DNA from 3 places in the Xenorhabdus bovienii SS-2004 genome. Region 1 is predicted to be linked to each of the others. Evidence: riboswitches for the same ligand, from Rfam matches in the RefSeq annotation. Region 1 holds a riboswitch; each other region holds the start of a gene.

What was found. A riboswitch is a leader RNA that binds a small molecule or an ion and turns the genes downstream of it on or off. The one in region 1 is predicted to bind thiamine pyrophosphate.
Region 2: linked by a shared signal. The riboswitch ahead of thiC (phosphomethylpyrimidine synthase ThiC) and the one ahead of thiD (bifunctional hydroxymethylpyrimidine kinase/phosphomethylpyrimidine kinase) in region 1 are both predicted to bind thiamine pyrophosphate.
Region 3: linked by a shared signal. The riboswitch ahead of thiB (thiamine ABC transporter substrate binding subunit) and the one ahead of thiD (bifunctional hydroxymethylpyrimidine kinase/phosphomethylpyrimidine kinase) in region 1 are both predicted to bind thiamine pyrophosphate.

What each region holds. Positions count from the first base shown of each region.
Region 1 covers NC_013892.1:2,719,148-2,725,063, forward strand. Annotated here, with positions in the region: gene yegQ (tRNA 5-hydroxyuridine modification protein YegQ) at 1-279, shown strand, start outside; partial or broken gene XBJ1_RS19945 (class I fructose-bisphosphate aldolase) at 788-1,013, shown strand; gene thiD (bifunctional hydroxymethylpyrimidine kinase/phosphomethylpyrimidine kinase) at 1,098-1,898, opposite strand; TPP riboswitch at 1,940-2,032, opposite strand; gene cspE (transcription antiterminator/RNA stability regulator CspE) at 2,153-2,362, opposite strand; gene XBJ1_RS11620 (amino acid permease) at 3,303-4,673, opposite strand; gene mgrB (PhoP/PhoQ regulator MgrB) at 5,181-5,336, opposite strand; gene XBJ1_RS11625 (helix-turn-helix domain-containing protein) at 5,508-5,894, shown strand.
Region 2 covers NC_013892.1:3,872,215-3,878,130, reverse strand. Annotated here, with positions in the region: gene XBJ1_RS17200 (HesA/MoeB/ThiF family protein) at 1-625, opposite strand, end outside; gene thiE (thiamine phosphate synthase) at 619-1,293, opposite strand; gene thiC (phosphomethylpyrimidine synthase ThiC) at 1,277-3,250, opposite strand; TPP riboswitch at 3,408-3,532, opposite strand; gene XBJ1_RS17185 (HAD family hydrolase) at 3,974-4,636, opposite strand; gene nudC (NAD(+) diphosphatase) at 4,926-5,696, shown strand; gene hemE (uroporphyrinogen decarboxylase) at 5,851-5,916, shown strand, end outside.
Region 3 covers NC_013892.1:3,581,103-3,587,018, forward strand. Annotated here, with positions in the region: gene XBJ1_RS15735 (DUF3761 domain-containing protein) at 396-737, opposite strand; gene thiQ (thiamine ABC transporter ATP-binding protein ThiQ) at 1,059-1,754, opposite strand; gene thiP (thiamine/thiamine pyrophosphate ABC transporter permease ThiP) at 1,747-3,351, opposite strand; gene thiB (thiamine ABC transporter substrate binding subunit) at 3,327-4,340, opposite strand; TPP riboswitch at 4,414-4,517, opposite strand; gene rppH (RNA pyrophosphohydrolase) at 4,634-5,164, shown strand; gene ptsP (phosphoenolpyruvate--protein phosphotransferase) at 5,174-5,916, shown strand, end outside.

The sequences.
Region 1 (5,916 bases):
ACTGGCAATCGTGTAAATGGTCTGGCTGAAGTTACCGTAAAAAATAAATTTCTGGTCGGAGATCAACTGGAACTGATGACACCATCAGGTAATATCAACTTTACGCTGGAATCTATGGCAAATAAAAAAGGCCAGGCAATTGAAGTAGCACCCGGAGATGGTCATATCGTCTATCTGCCCATTCCTGAAGAAATTATTTTGAACTATACGCTGCTTATCCGAAATTTAAAGGGAACCAATACCAGAACACCACAACCAAAGGAAATACAAGAAAAATAACCGAAAATAAATTTTTAAAGAAATTGTTCTGTTTTTTTAGAAATAGATCACATCAATGCTATTTTATTTCTCGTATTATCGAGCTTGAAAAATGAAGAACTAAAAAAGTTTTACTGTAAGACTAGGAACCACCTCCTTGGCTGGCTCAATCTCCCTTGAGCTGGCCTTTTCTTTTTATTCGGAAATAAATAAAATTCAATAAATTCAAATAGTTAAAATTAATCCCATAATAAAAATATGTTGTTTTAATTAATACTTTCTGTTTCTTCATTACAAATACCCTAACAAATAATTAATAACTCTATTTATTATAAATAAAAAAATCATCTTATGATAAATATCATTAATAATCCTTCAGTTTAGTGAAGGAAATTTTAGGAAAACTCTTTTCAAATTATTAGATTGAAGAACAATACTTATGTTTAATTTTCATCATGCCAAACCAAATGATGATTATTTAACTTAACTACCCTGCAAGATAGTTAAGTTTTAATAAGTACTGTTCTAACTGGTTCGTTATCAGCTTGCTAACTGTTATATGGGACGTGCGGGATTGATCAACTCTGGCGGTGCATCCTGAGCGACTCTGTCCGCACTGCCTTCATCAACAAACGAGCGGTGGTATGGGGCTGATTCTTGGCCGTAAGGCGTTCAAAAAATCAATGAAAGAAGGAGTAGAATTAATCCACTCGGTTCAGGATGTTTACCTCAACAAGACAGTAACCATTGCCTAACCGCACTTCTTCAACTCGCCATTTTTCATGATGGGGATATAGTTATTCCCATTATTTAATCACCATATGGCTATGATGCCACTACTACCACCATTGATGAAAATGGTGCACTGGCCCTATTCCCTTTCCAACATCCAGTGTATCCGCCTGCGCCAGTGCATTCTGCAAATAAGTTTTCGCCGCTGGCAGTGTGTTTTTCCAATCAGGATAACGGGGACGTAATGCTGCAAGCGCTGCGGAGAGCGTACAACCTGTGCCATGAGTATGTCGCGTATTGATTCTGGGAGCAGTAAAACGCCACTCTCCTTCAACAGTAAACAGCCAATCTGGACTTTCTTCATTAACCAGATGTCCCCCCTTCAGTAAAACCGCCTGACATCCCATTGAAAACAGTTCACGCCCCTGCTGCAACATTTCACCTTCCGTTTCGGCAATGTTACATTTCAGTATGGCCGCCGCTTCTGGCAAATTTGGCGTAATTAGTGAGACGTTTGGCAAGAGTTGCTCTACCATCGTAGTTATTGCTTCTGGGGATAATAAGGGATCACCACTCTTAGCCACCATAACCGTATCCAACACGATATGGGGAACAGGGTAACGATTCAGAGCTTCTGCAACTACATTGACATTAGCAACATTGGATAACATACCTATCTTGATGCTATCCATTCTGACATCAGAAAGCACCGATTCAAGCTGCTCAGCGACAAAGCGGGGATCAATGTCATAAACTGATTGGACTCCCATTGTATTTTGAGCAACCAGAGCGGTTATTACTGTTGTGCCATAGGCTCCAAGTGCGGAGAAAGTTTTTAAATCAGCCTGAATGCCGGCACCACCGCTAGGATCGGTTCCTGCGATGGTCAATGAATTAATTCTCATGATGGTGACTCCTAGCACCAGCCAAAGAAAAGCCAGTATCAGAATAGGAGATACCATGACTTCCCTACGCTGGCATTATCCAGATCAGGTAATACGGGTACTTCTCAGCTCAATCAAGAACGCCCCGAGTCAAAATAAAAAATCACTCTATTAGTAACGCAATAGAGTGATTTTTGCAATCAGTTATCGTCAAGAAGCCAAACTAATGATAAATATATTTGGTCAGTAATCAAATACCAGCCAAAATAAGTTTGTTACTATAAAGCTGTGACGTTTGCAGCCGCAGGACCTTTAGGACCATTCTGAATTTCGAACTCAACTTGTTGGCCTTCAGACAATGTTTTAAACCCATCGTTCATAATTGCAGAAAAATGTACAAATACATCTTTGCTACCATCAGCTGGAGTAATAAAACCAAAACCTTTAGACTCGTTGAACCACTTCACAATACCAGTGATTTTTGCCATTTCAAAAATTTCCTTTGAATCGCTTTATTCGCCGATTGACATAAAAATAAACAAACCCATATTCGTCGCTGTTATTCATTAACAGAACCAATACTTCGTTTACCCATGTGTTTTATCACATACTCTTTATATAATCGCAAGCCATTTTTTTCAGGGGCTGAACCCAACGCACACATTTAAAACCCTTAACAACTGTTCCTGTTTTTAAATTACTAAAAAGTCCATAAATAACACAACAATATGAATTTATGTAAAAATAAAATTTTAACCCCAGGAAACCAATTTAAATAATCTAATACTTTATGCTGTTTTTCACACCTATTATGAAGCACACCAGAGATTTATAATTTCCAAAAAATATTTCAGATAACAATAAAAATTATGACTAACTTCATTTCAAGGCTGGTATATACAATATAATTATTTTAAACATAACTAAGTTATATTTTATTTATCCTTTATTAAATATTATTCAATCCTAATATGGAGCCATATTCATCCACTATTCTATTAGAGCAATATTTTATTTCATAAAGCTTACAGCGTGTGGATATCAGGCACTTTGGATAGTTTCAGAATCAGAATCAGAATGGGATTGGGATTGACATTAAATGTCACAGCAAATAATAATTATTATATCCCCCTCCTCTTGCCATTACCGATTTTTTATCGAATATAACAGGCTGTCATTTTAGTCAACTTATATTTCCGGGACCTACAATAGCAGGAATATGCTTTTTGGCTGGCTACGCTGGCAATGGTGATACAAGATAACTGAACGGAGAAGTTAGACTGAGTGGTACACATTATGTTACGCAAATTCTACTTCCTGTATCATTTCCCTGCTGAATATGATACTGGCTATAGGAAGTTTAATAAAACTAATCATAAGACCAGCCGGAAATAGATCCGGCTGGAAGAATACTGAACAAATTTACCGTTAGATAACTCGCACCTTTGCCTTTTTAGCCTTGGAAAACAAGTAGCCTCCCCATAACATGCCAATCCAGAACGGCATCAGGATAACTGAGATACGTATTTCCGGTGTCATCAGAATAATGACGAGAATGAATGCAAGGAATATTAAGCACAAATAGTTACCGAATGGATACCAAAATGCCTGAAACTTCGTCTTAATTCCTTCTGCATTTTTTGCAGTTCGGAATTTCAGATGTGCCAGACAGATCATGATCCAGTTAATGACCAACGTTGTCACTACCAACGCCATCAACAGTTCAAATGCTTTTCCGGGCATAATATAGTTAACCAGCACCCCTATAGATGTTGCCAATGCTGACAATCCTATTGATAAAACAGGTACACTGCGCTGATTAACTTTTGTCAGGATGCGAGGAGCATTACCCTGTTTTGCCAAACCATACAGCATCCGGCTGTTACAGTACACGCCACTGTTATAAACAGATAATGCCGCCGTTAATACAACCACATTCAGGATATTAGACACCCAAAAGTTATCCAAGTGATCGAAAATCAAAACAAATGGGCTGCCGCCTTCGACCACATTCATCCATGGGTAAAGCGAAAGCAGAATAGACAATGAACCAATATAAAACAGCAGGATTCGATAAACGACCTGATTAGTTGCCTTTGGAATATTTTTTTCAGGATCTTCAGCTTCTGCCGCAGTAATCCCGACCATTTCCAGCCCACCAAATGAAAACATGATCACAGCCATCGCCATAATCAGACCGGAAACCCCGTTTGGCATAAACCCGCCATACTGCCATAAATTGGTTACACTAGCCTGTGGCCCGCCAGTGCCGCTGATGAGCAAATAAGCCCCAAAGATAATCATGCCAATAATGGCAGTAACTTTGATGATAGAAAACCAGAATTCCGTTTCACCATATAACCGGACATTAATCAGGTTAATGGCATTAATCAGCACAAAGAATATTGCAGCGGAAATCCATGTTGGGATTTCCGGCCACCAATAATGAATATACATGCCGACTGCCGTCAATTCTGCCATTCCGACAAGAATGAACATTGCCCAGTAATTCCAGCCAGACAGAAAACCGGCAAAATTACCCCAGTATTTATAAGCAAAATGGCTAAACGAGCCAGCGACAGGCTCTTCGACAACCATTTCACCCAGTTGGCGCATAATTAGAAATGCAATAAAACCACCAATGGCATATCCGAGAAGTACCGAAGGCCCAGCCATTTTTATGGTTTGAGCAATCCCCAAAAACAATCCCGTTCCTACTGCACCACCGAGGGCAATAAGCTGAATATGCCTGTTCTTTAAACCACGCTTAAGCGTAGATTGTTCTGCTTGTTCTACCATCTAGTCCTCTTAATTATAATGCTTAGAACCCGTCTCATTAAGCTATTTTATTTGTCGTTTTGAACCTGAACAGGGCGAGAAATTCTCTCATTTCCCCTAATTTCTGCGCGATTTGTCGTGCTCAAACTACCTTAACAATTGTAGCTATTGGGTTAAGCTCTGATTTTAGCGCAACATTTAAACTAACCCCATTAAGCTATCTTATTTATCACTTTGAACCTAGACTGTGTTCATACGAAAGCAATAGTTTTTAAACGCGTTTTAGTACAACCCAAAGGGGAAGCTCCGCGAATCATCTTCACGTGCTACCCCTTAAGAAACTACGTTTATACTCCGGTTTCTACACACAGTCCGTGTTCGAACTGCCGTCAACAATTAACGCCTGCTGGGATAAGCTCTTAGTCCGCTAATTAGAATCAGATGAATATTAAAACATCATTTCCCAAGAATGAATACTGCAAACGTATGTTAGCACAGATAGTTGCAAGAGGATGATTGAGGTGAATATCAAAAAGGCAGGTATCGAGTAATTGAACAGATCCCCAACTCAAACCCTTCATTACCTTGATCACAATGGATATCCAATGCTAATAAATATAAAAACAGACACACTGTTATTAAACATAGCACTAAAAAAGTTTTTTTTATGTTCAATTGAGTCACCTTACAATAATTTCATTGTAGTTAGCTTTATAATAAAATATTATAGAGAGTTTTTATGTGGAAAAATTAAATTTCACGTTTGATTACTGAAAATACCTATGCTGATGGGTTTTGTCATCTTGAAAGGAAGTTGTGTATACTCCTTAAACCTTCAATCAATTTAAAATTGTAATGCCACAAGATAACCACTTAGCACTTGTATGCGCACTGAGTAAATGGATCGAAAACCACCTTGGACGAGTTATCCATCTTGAAGAGCTTGCTGCTTATTCTGGCTATTCGCTTTGGCACATGCAGAAAATATTCAAGGAAGTCACGGAAATTTCGCTTGGGAAGTACATACGCCAACGGCGGTTGGCCGGCGCTGTTCACCTGCTGAGAAACAGCTCCTTGTCTATTTTTGATATTGCCTTAGATTTCGGCTTCGGCTCTCAATCTCATTTCACCTATATGTTCCGTAAAGAATATGGCATTACACCTTACGATTTTCGTCAAAGTACAGATATAGAACTTGAGGTTAAGCTTCCATTGCATTTGACTTATAATTGCCAGTTATGAACTCTAGCACCATCAGCGGCCA
Region 2 (5,916 bases), 1.2 Mb from region 1:
TTTTGATTGCCTCCAACGATTGCAACGTACCGATCATCCCGACAACCGGCCCTAAAACACCGGCTGTACGACAGTTGCGATGCGGCTCTTCCTGATCAGGGTAGAGACAGGCATAACAGCCGTGCAAGTAAGGGGGTTCGAATACGATAAGCTGCCCGCTGAAACCAACGGCACTACCGCTGATGAGCGGTTTATTTTCTGCAACACAGGCGGCATTGATAGCATAGCGCGTCGCCATGTTATCGCAGCAATCCAGCACCAGATCGGCCTGACGGACGAGATTTTCCAGTGATTCACGATCCTGCCGCTCGGTCAGCACGGTATTTTCGACCAGCGGATTCAGGGCCTTCAGTTGCTTCGCTGCTAAAACCGCCTTTCCTGCGGGAATATCTGCTGTGCGATAGAGGATCTGGCGTTGCAGGTTTGAGACATGCAACGTATCATCATCTGCCAGATAAAGGTGGCCGACGCCTGCCGCTGCGAGATAGAGTGCTGCGGGTGAACCTAATCCACCCAATCCGACAATCAGTACTTTTCCTGCTTTTAATTTTTCCTGTCCATCAGAGCCGATGTCTTCCAGTAGCAATTGACGGCTGTACCGCATAAATTCTTGGTCGTTTAACATAAGAGCTCCCGATCACTTCCTTCAATCAAATGAAGTAATTGGTCAGTTACCTGCCGCCAATCTTTGGCTTTAGTAATGGCGCTGACCAATGCCACGCCACCCACTCCTGTTGCAACGACATCAGGCACACGATCCAGCGAAATCCCACCGATGGCAACGGTAGGATATTCCGGGGTTATTTCCACTTGATGTTTCAATGCCGAAAGGCCTTGCGGCTTTGAAGGCATCTCTTTCGTCGTGGTGGGGAAAATATGCCCGAGTGCAATATAGGAAGGCCTCAGTGCTTTTGTCCGCGCCAGTTCATATTCGTCATGGGTGGAAATGCCAAGACGCAGTCCTGCTTGCCGGATGGCATTGAGATCCGCGATATCCAGATCTTCCTGCCCCAAATGCACACCATAGGCGCGATGTTTGATGGCCAGATCCCAGTAATCGTTGATGAATAGGCGGGCATTGTATTGGCGACCCAATACAATGGCGGATTGGATATCCTCTTCTACCTGATCTTCGGGGAGATCTTTGATGCGTAGTTGCAGGGTTCTGATACCCGCTTTCAGTAGCCGCTCAATCCACGTCAGGGAATCCACGACGGGATAAAGCCCCAAACGGTGCACGGTTGGGGCAAAAGGGGCTTGTGGAATTGATGAGGCTTCAGGCTGATTTTTCATCGCTTATGTCCTCAGCACTGTGATACAGCTCGCTGCCATGAGCGAGGAATTCTTCTGACATCTGTTCCATGCCAGCTTCCTGTTCCAGTTTTGCTGCATAATCGCGCACGTCCTGCGTGATTTTCATGGAGCAGAATTTTGGCCCACACATAGAGCAGAAGTGAGCAACTTTGCCGGATTGCTGTGGCAGGGTTTCATCGTGATAGGCGCGGGCGGTTTCAGGATCAAGAGCCAGATTGAATTGGTCTTCCCAGCGGAATTCAAAACGTGCTTTTGACATGGCGTTATCGCGGATTTGTGCTCCGGGATGGCCTTTGGCGAGATCTGCCGCATGTGCCGAGATTTTATACGTAATCAGCCCTTGTTTTACGTCGTCTTTGTTGGGGAGACCAAGGTGTTCTTTTGGTGTGACGTAGCACAGCATTGCACAACCAAACCAGCCTATCATGGCCGCACCGATGCCGGAGGTGAAATGGTCATAACCGGGAGCGATATCGGTTGTCAGTGGCCCCAGCGTATAGAATGGCGCTTCGTGGCAATGTTCCAATTCTTCCGTCATATTGCGGCGGATTAATTGCATCGGGATATGCCCCGGTCCTTCGATCATCACCTGAACATCGTACTCCCAGGCAATTTTAGTCAACTCGCCGAGAGTATGCAGTTCGGCAAATTGCGCCTCATCATTGGCATCCTGAATTGATCCGGGACGCAGTCCATCTCCCAAAGACAGAGAAACGTCATAGGCGGCGCAGATTTCACAAATTTCGCGAAAATGGGTATAGAGGAAGCTTTCCTGATGATGGGAGAGACACCATTTTGCCATAATGGAACCTCCACGAGAGACGATGCCGGTCAGACGTTTGGCCGTCATCGGCACGTAACGTAGCAGGACGCCTGCGTGGATGGTGAAATAATCCACCCCTTGCTCGGCTTGTTCCAGTAAAGTATCGCGGAACATTTCCCATGTCAGGTTTTCTGCCACGCCGTTCACTTTTTCCAGCGCCTGATAAATTGGCACTGTACCGATAGGTACAGGACTGTTACGTAAGATCCATTCGCGGGTTTCGTGGATATAACGGCCAGTAGAGAGATCCATCACCGTATCTGCTCCCCAGCGGGTAGACCAAATCAGTTTTTCCACTTCTTCTTCAATGGAGGATGTGACGGAGGAGTTACCGATGTTGGCATTCACTTTGACCAGAAAATTGCGGCCAATAATCATCGGCTCGGATTCGGGATGGTTGATGTTGGCGGGAATAATCGCCCGGCCAGCGGCAACTTCCTGACGGACAAACTCTGGCGTGATGTTGTCCGGCAAGTTTGCACCGAAACTTTGCCCCGGATGCTGCTGGAGCAGGACTTCACTGCGGATGCGTTCACGCCCCATATTTTCTCGCAGGGCGATAAATTCCATTTCGGGTGTGACAATGCCTTGGCGTGCATAGTGCAATTGGGTGACACGCTTGCTTTGTCTGGCTTTCAATGGATGAGGAAGCTGGTTGAAGCGCAGATGATCCAGTCCGGCATCCGCAAGCCGCTGCTGGGTAAAGTCAGAACTGAGAACAGCGACTGGCTCGGTATCATTACGCTCTTCGATCCAAAGCTGACGGATTTTCTTCAAGCCAGCTCGCACATCCAGCACCGAGTCGGGATCTCCATAAGAGCCAGAGGTATCATAGATGGGCACGGGTTCGTTTTCCTCAAATTGAGGATTTTCATTGGTGCCGCCAATCAGTGTTGGTGATAACTGGATTTCACGCATCGGAACTTGAATATCTTTGCGGGAGCCGGCAAGGTAAATTCTGCGTGAGTTGGGGAAGGTAACGCCTTGAACGGAATTGATAAATTCCTGTGCTGCATCCCGTTGTGCCTTGCGTGGCCGTGCAGGATAGGTTTTGGGGGCGATATCGGCCGCAGGGATGACATCAGTAGTTGGGATAACAATATTATTAGACATAGCAAATTCCTGACTGTGTTATAGCCTGTCCATCATGCGAACGGGAGCGTTGCCTGCTGGAATGGGCTTAAGTTGAGAAAATTGCTTGTCTGGAGCTCGCAGGGAGTAATGGTTGGTGCTGAATAATATCTCTATAGAAACAGGAGGATATGTCAGCGGGGTAATTACTCTTGTTCCCTTCGCGGGTATTAGCCCGATCAGGTTCTGCGGATCCCGAATCAACGGTCTCAGCCTGTGTTCATCGTGATATACGTTGAACGCTAGGCACTCCGACAAGAAAAAAACACCTCAGAGTATAGAGCGGATTGTGAAAACTACAACCTAAAACTTACAACTTTTGTGTGAGATTAAGACTCAATTGAATTGCAATCCCTGAATTGAGCTCCATACCGTTTTGGGTGTCATAAGTTATTGCGATTTTTATTATCCATCATTTAAATAAGTATAGGAACGGATATTACTTCGTCAGAAAATCATGGTTTAATTATATTTTAATTAGGAGTGGTTTGATGGTTTTTGTATAGTGGAATAGAGGTTTTTTATTAATGAAGTGTATTATCAATTCATAATTTATTGTATTTAATTTAATATTTATTATCATGAATATCTTATATGAGAAGATTGCTATAATTTTTGGGAAAAACGTCGCTATAAAGTAATAAATAAAATAACGACGAATTTATACCCTACAATTTGAAACATATTAGATATAGAAACAAATTCTTATAACACCCAGTTCAACTGTTTCCATCCATGATTTCCAGCTTCCTTTTGCAACCGTATATCAGCATTGACAGTAAACACTTCGTTGGCAAATAAACACATCGGCAGGTCATTTATGGAATCAGTGTAAAAGGAGATATGCTGAGGTGATAAGTTTTGTTCTGTCAACCATTGTTGCAAACGTACGACTTTTCCTTCACGGAAGGTAGGGGTTCCCAAAATACTGCCCGTATAGCAGCCATTTTCCATGACCATATCAATCCCCATAGCTGTCAGCACACCCAATGCGGCCGCGACTTTTTTCACCACGAAAGAAACAGTGGCAGAAATAATAATGATAGGAATGTTCTGTTGCCGATAGATATCTAATTGTTTTTTGGCTGCGGGATAAGAGATGGGTTTAATTTTGGTTTCCACAAAATCTGTCAGCCAAATATCCACCTGTTCATGGTGTACTTGATTCAGTGACTGTAAATTGAACGCCAGATAATCGTGCATATCCAGTTTACCGGCACTGTAGTCAGCCATCATTTTCTGGTCTGCCTCGATAAAACGATGATCGGTAATAATGCCTTTTTCCCACAAATATTCCGTCCAAAGCAGGCTGGAATCCCCACAAATCAATGTATCATCCAGATCAAATACCGCAATCTGCTGTGACATAGTCATTATTCCTCAATGGTTTTTTTGAATATCGCTTCCAAAATTGTGTTTATTTCAGCTCATCGACTGACATGCCAGTGAATGATATTGCCCCAAATTTGTTGGTCAAGGAAAGTATCGATGACAGATTGGGAAATGTGAGCGTTATAACGGCCTTTCATTTCGAAATAAATAGATTTTGATATAGATTGATTAAATTAGGGCGATGTTCAGACAGGATACGACGAAAAGGAGTATCCTGTCTGATGCTGAATTTGGACACAATGTCATTGGAACTATGGTGCGGTAGATGATTCAACAAAAACTGACAGGTATGGAACGAGGCTGGTGGGTTATCAGTCTTGAGAATCTAGTTTGGCTGCCACAGGGCGAATTGCCGTCAGGGACAGCCAGACAATGGTCATTACAAGGCCATATGGCGCGGCCTATTGGTGAGTGGTTAGGCGAGACTGTGTGGCTGGTGTGCCAGAAGATGGCATCAGAGATGGCATCTCCCCGCATGGTTGTTTCTCAACACCCTAAATTGTTTCAACTGGTAGGGCGTGGCGTCCAACTGGCTGAGTTTTATCGATCACACCATTACTGCGGCTATTGTGGCCATGAAATGCAGCATAGCCAGCATGAATGGGCCTGTTTGTGCAATCATTGCCATGAACGTTATTATCCGCAAATTGCGCCCTGCGTTATTGTTGGTATCCGTCGTGATGACCATATTCTGCTGGCGCAACATCAGAGCCATCGCAATGGTATTCACACGGTGCTGGCCGGGTTTGTTGAAGTGGGAGAGATGCTGGAAGAAGCAGCACACCGCGAGGTTATGGAAGAGAGTGGGATTAAGATCCGCAACCTGCGTTATGTGGCTTCCCAGCCGTGGCCTTTCCCGCAATCATTGATGATGGGGTTTCTGGCAGATTATGACAGCGGTGAGATCCAACATGATCCCGTTGAGCTTATCAGTGCAGATTGGTATCGCTATGATGACCTTCCCTTGATCCCTCAGTCGGATACGATTGCACGCCGTTTGATCGAAGAGACGGTTGCGCTATGCCGTAACATGTGAACTGCTCTGAGATGATGAGCGAATGGCGCATGTTATTGGCAGTTGTGCCAGAAGTTCGATTTCTGGCATGTTACAATGCGTCGGTTTTTTATAGTGAAAGTTAAACCGACCGTAACCAAAGAATTTTGCGGCCAATTAATCAAGGGAGCTTGTCATGAATGAGTTGAAAAACGACCGCTATCTGCGCGCCTTATTACGCCAGCCTGTTGATGTCACACCA
Region 3 (5,916 bases), 860 kb from region 1:
ATTGTGCTACCTCACCAAAATAAATAACGCCATGAATAATTAAATTTTGTGGCTATTATGTAAGAATAGCTGGCAACTGGCTGAATGAATGGGAGAAAGTACCCCCGATGACATTCAATATTTGCTGGAACGCACATGGGATGCCGGCGTGCCCTGTCACTGGGTGAGCGTCGTCTAAGAGTCTGGCTGGAGTCCCGATACCCTGACTTCCGCTGACTGGAAAACACGGTCAGCGGAAAGGACAACAATCGAACAGGTTTTACATTGGTCAGACTGGCGACGACGGCATCAATATCGGGCACAACAATGTCACTGTCGTCGCCGGGAAGATCATTGGCTTACAGAGCAATTACGGCTGTAGTACTAATTAGGTATGATAAAGAATCAACGGAAGTTTATAACCATTTAGCTACACCGCCGTGGCGAGAACATGCACCTTTATGGGTTTTGCTCTTACTATAGGTTCCGTCTTTACAAAGAGCGCTATTAGCCCCTTGCTTTGTGCTTCCAGCTTTTGATTTATTACTGTTGTTTTTCTGTGACGCTTTTTGGTTTTTTGATCCTTTGGTGACTTTCTTTTCTAATGAACTAACGTTGTCTTTAGCCGTTTTGACATTATGTTCTACCGCGGTGGCTGTTTTTGAAGCGTGTTCGAGTGATACTGCCGGCACTGCAAGTGCTGTACTCGAAAACAACACCAGTAATGCCGCAACTGATAACTTTAAGCTTTTCATCATATATGTCCTCTGATTAGAGTGCCTTAACCCGAAACCAACTCTTGCAGTTTGGAGTATAGCTTTGAATGATTTCATTACAAATATAGCATAGGGAATGCTTATATTTTGACTTATGTCTGTTTTATGTTTTTTTATAACAAATTATTGTAGTTTGTAGACATTACGGATATAGAAATCATGACATTTTTTAAATGATTAAGGCTTTATGATGATGAGTTGCTTACTTGGCATAAGATAATAAAAATTGCTGTATCTGAATCAATGGCACTTCAGACAGGGGCATGGTTGCACTGAGCGGCACAGATGGCGTTATTTAACCACTCACCCTATCCCCAAAATCGCCGCCTCAGGCGCTTCCCCATTAACTAACTTCGCCGTTGCACCATCATAATAAATCCGTCCATCCACAATAAGTAAAGAACGCGGTGCTATTTTGGCGGCATCATCAAGATTATGGGATACCATCATTAAAGTGAGCTGGCGCGTATCACAAACTTGTGTCAGTAACTCCAACATCTCATTGCGTAAAGCAGGATCAAGTGCTGAAAATGGTTCATCGAGCAATAATATAGGTTGCTGGCGTACCAGACAGCGTGCCAGTGCTGCGCGTTGGCGCTGGCCGCCGGAAAGCTGAGCTGGCAGGCGGTTAAGATAATCTTGCAGTGATACTTGGGCAGCAATTTGCTGTAGCGTCTTTTGTTGCTCACCCGTTAGCCGTAAGCCGGGATGTAACCCCAGACCGATATTTTGTTCAATGGTTAAGTGGGAAAACAGATTATTTTCCTGAAACAACATTGAGACTGGCCGTTTGGAAGGCGAGGTATGGGCATGATTTTCATCATTTAACCAGATATCGCCACTTTCTGCGGATTGGAACCCCGCCATTAAACTTAACAGCGTACTTTTACCCGCTCCGCTGGGGCCGAGGATTGCAATACGTTCGCCTGCCTCAATATTGACATGGAAATGCATGGCAAGGTGCTCGTAGGTATAAATGACATTTTCGAGTTTAATCATGGCGTCGGCCCGGTAAGCGTTCAAGCACACTGAACAAGATAAAACAGAGAAGCAGCAGCAGGAATGCGGTGACTGCACCGTCTTGACTGCGATATGCCCCGATTTGCTGATAAAGATAGAAAGGCAAGGTGCGGAAATCTTCGTTGCCAAATAACGCGACAACGCCAAAATCCCCAATCGATAAAACACAGGAAAAAGCCAGTGCTTGAGCCAAAGGAATTTTCAGTGCCTTAAGTTCAATCCAGCGTAGTCGGTGAATCCCTTGAATATTAAGAGAACGGCACAGGGGATTGTAACGTTCCGCCAAATCACGCATTGGGTTATCCAATACTTTCAGAGCATATGGGATCGCCATTAATCCATTGGTCAAGATAACTAATCCGTAAGGAGAATGTGGCAAGCCAACGGTGGTGTTCAGCAGAATAAAAAAGCCTGTCGCAAGAACAATACCCGGCATGGCAAGGATTAATAAACCGCTGGTTTCCATTGCCTGTCCCCAGCGGGGAGAGTGGCGCAAGCGTAATTCACGGCTACTCCATAACAGCATTATAGTCAGCATGACACACAGCAAACCTGCTCCCAGAGCGATAACCGCTGAAGTCGTAAAGGCTTGCCACAAAGCTGGCTGGCGCAGAACATTAAGTACAGCACCGTTCAGACCGTCCACAATGACTGCCAGTAATGGTGGGATCAAAAGTAGTAGTGCAATAATAATGAATAGCCCATCACAGCCTTTTTGCAGCCATGAATCCTGCGGATTCCGCCATTTTTGCTGGTGACCGTAACCGACAACGAGTGTGCCTTTGAGTTTTTGGCTGACCAACACCAGACCAAGACAGCAAAATAGTTGGATAAGCGCAAGCAGGGCAGCATGGCCGAGATCGTAGTCATAGTTGAGTGCCTGATAAATGGCTAGCTCTATGGTAGTTGCTGCGGGGCCACCTCCCAGTGCGAGCACGGTGGCAAAACTGGCAAAGCACAGCATGAATATCAGTGCACCGGTCGGCAGAATTTGGCGGCGCAGATAAGGCCATTCTACAAAACGAAAATGTTGCCACTCATTCATGCCAAGCTGCGCTGCGAGTTGCCGCTGCTCTACCGCAATATTTTCCAGCGATTGGAGCAGTAACCGGACTGCCATTGGCATATTGAAAAAAATATGCGCCAGTAGAATCCCTTGCAGCCCGTAAGGCGTAAAACGGTATTCAATACCCATCCATTGGGAAATATTTGCCAACCAGCCGACTCGGCCGTAAACGGTCAGTATGCCAAAGAGGGCAACCAAAACAGGGAGTACCAACGTCATGGCGCATAAGCGCAGAAACAGCATCCTGCCGGGAAAACGACGGCGATAAAGCGCTCTGGCGAGGAAAATCGCTGGCGTCACCGATAACACGGCAGACAGAAAAGCCTGCCAAAAAGTGAATCGAATGACATGCCACAAGTAACTGTCACTTAAGAACCCTTGCCAGTGGTTTTCCGGCGCATTGAACCAAAGCGCTCCAAATGCTGACAGAGCAACCACAAGTAACAGGCCGGAGGCAATCACCCCCGGCAATAACCAACCCGCAATTAACGGCTTACGGCGCTTTGCCATGTACGGATCCACTGATTACGATGTTTGGCCACATCATCTGCGCTGAATTGCAGTGGTTTTGCGGGCACAGAAAGCTGCTTGAAAACCTCAGGCAGAGGAATGTCGATAACCGGATACATCCAGTTAGTCGTCGGAATTGCTTGCTGGAAGGCAGGTGAAATCATGAACTGCATGAATTTCTGCGCCAGTTTAGGTTGCTTACTTGAGACTAACTGAGCGGCGACTTCAATTTGCAGGTAATGGCCTTCGCTGAATATGGCAGCCGCATAGTTATCTTTTTTCTCTGACAGAATGTGATAGGCCGGTGATGTGGTATAGCTGAGTACCATATCTCCTTCACCTTTCAGGAACAATCCATAGGCTTCACTCCAGCCTTTGGTGACAGTCAGCGTTTTTTTGGCAACTTTCGGCCATTCCTGTACCGCTTTATCGCCATAAATATCCTGCATCCAGAGTAACAGCCCCAGGCCAGGGGTGCTGGTGCGCGGATCTTGATAAATAATCTTCCAGTTCTGGTTACTGTTGATTAATTCATCCATACTTTTGGGAGGGTGAGGTAAGGTGTTCTTGTTGTAAACAAAGGCAAAGTAACCGTAATCGTAAGGAATGAAGGTTTTGCTGTTCCATGTGACAGGCAATTTCAGTTTTGAGGTATCAATATGGCTTGGTGTAAACAACCCTGTCTGCTGGGCAGCCTGAATCAAGTTGTTATCCAGCCCTAACACAATGTCTGCTGATGTCTTTTTGCCTTCCATTCTCACGCGGTTCAGCAGGGATACTCCATCTTCCAGGGCGACGAGTTTCAGTTCACAGTTACACTCTGCTTCAAAGGCTTTTTTAATGGCAGGTCCCGGCCCCCATTCAGAAGCAAATGAATCATAAGTGTAAACTGTCAGTGTAGGCTTAGTCTGTGCCGTTTGAGCAAAGACACATGCAGAAATCAATAGCGTACTGATTGTGATAAATCTGGAAAATAAGTTTTTAAACACTTTGCTCTCCTGTTGTGATTAGCAGATAGATAAAGGATTTGAGAAAGTGCTAAATGGAAAATATTTTTATATCAATGATTAGCGTCTCAAAGTCCTACGTCGGTACTAGCCGGATCAGGTTCGACGGGTTTTTCTCAGCAATACGGTTTTACAACAGCAGCACCCCGTTGAGATGGCGGTATTGTAGAGACTTCCGCTACGGCTGCAAAGTCCAATGATATAGGTTTACCGCTTGGGATGAGTGTGAAACAATTAGCTATCTTTTCAAATTTGTTTTATCGAGAGGTAGTCTGGTGATTGATGATGATGGCTACCGCCCGAATGTAGGAATCGTAATTTGTAATCGCCAAGGGCAGGTCCTTTGGGCTCGCCGTTATGGGCAGCATTCCTGGCAGTTTCCTCAGGGGGGTATCAATCCAGGGGAATCACCAGAACAAGCGATGTATCGCGAGTTGTTCGAAGAAGTTGGTTTAAATCGCAAAGATGTACGGGTTCTCACATCTACCCGTAGCTGGCTGCGTTACAAATTACCCAAGCGTTTGGTGCGTTGGGATACAAAGCCCGTTTGTATTGGGCAGAAGCAGCGTTGGTTTTTATTACAGTTGCTTTGTAATGAAGCCGATATTAATGTGCAGCGCAGCAACGCACCCGAGTTTGATGGTTGGCGTTGGGTCAGTTATTGGTATCCTGTCAGGCAGGTGGTTTCTTTTAAACGGGATGTTTATCGCCGCGTAATGAAAGAATTCTCTTCTATTGTGATGCCAGTGCAGGAATCCGCTCCACAGCTACATTCACCTTATTTACATCGTCGCAGAAGAAGTTAGGTAACTGTTATGCTCATGCGCTTACGGGAAATTGTCGAAAAGGTTGCCATGGCAGCTAATTTGTCTGAAGCGCTTGAACTATTGGTTAATGAAACCTGTCTGGCAATGAGCACGGATGTCTGTTCTATCTATCTGGCAGATCATCAGCGGCATTGCTATTACTTGATGGCTACCCGAGGCTTAAAGAAGCCAGAGGAACGAGCGATCAGCCTGGCCTTTGATGAAGGTGTCGTTGGTGTAGTCGGGCGTTTATCTGAATTAATCAACCTCGCCGATGTGCGAGATCACCCCAGTTTTAAATATATCCCCCAAGTAAAAGAAGAAGGTCTGCGGGCTTTTTTGGGCGTACCGATTGTTTATCGTCGTCAGTTGCAAGGTGTACTGGTTGTTCAACAAAATGAACGGCGGCTATTCGATGAAAGTGAAGAGTCTTTTATGGTCACGCTGGCCATGCAATTGGCGGTTATTCTCGCTCAGGCACAAACAAAAGGGCTATTTGGTCAGTATCGTCAGACACGCATTAAGGCGCTTGCCATTTCCAGTGGTATCGTCATGGCTCAGGGTTGGCAAGATGGTTCTCAGCCATCACTTGAACAAGTTTTTGAAGCGTCCACGCTGGAATATCAGGCAGAACGTTCTCGGCTGACCGAAGCCCTTGAGCAGGCAACCGCCGAATGTCGCCGTATCAGTAAGCGTTTTACCTCCAGCTCACAGAAAGAAAGTGCCGCTATTTTTGACCTCTATTCTCATTT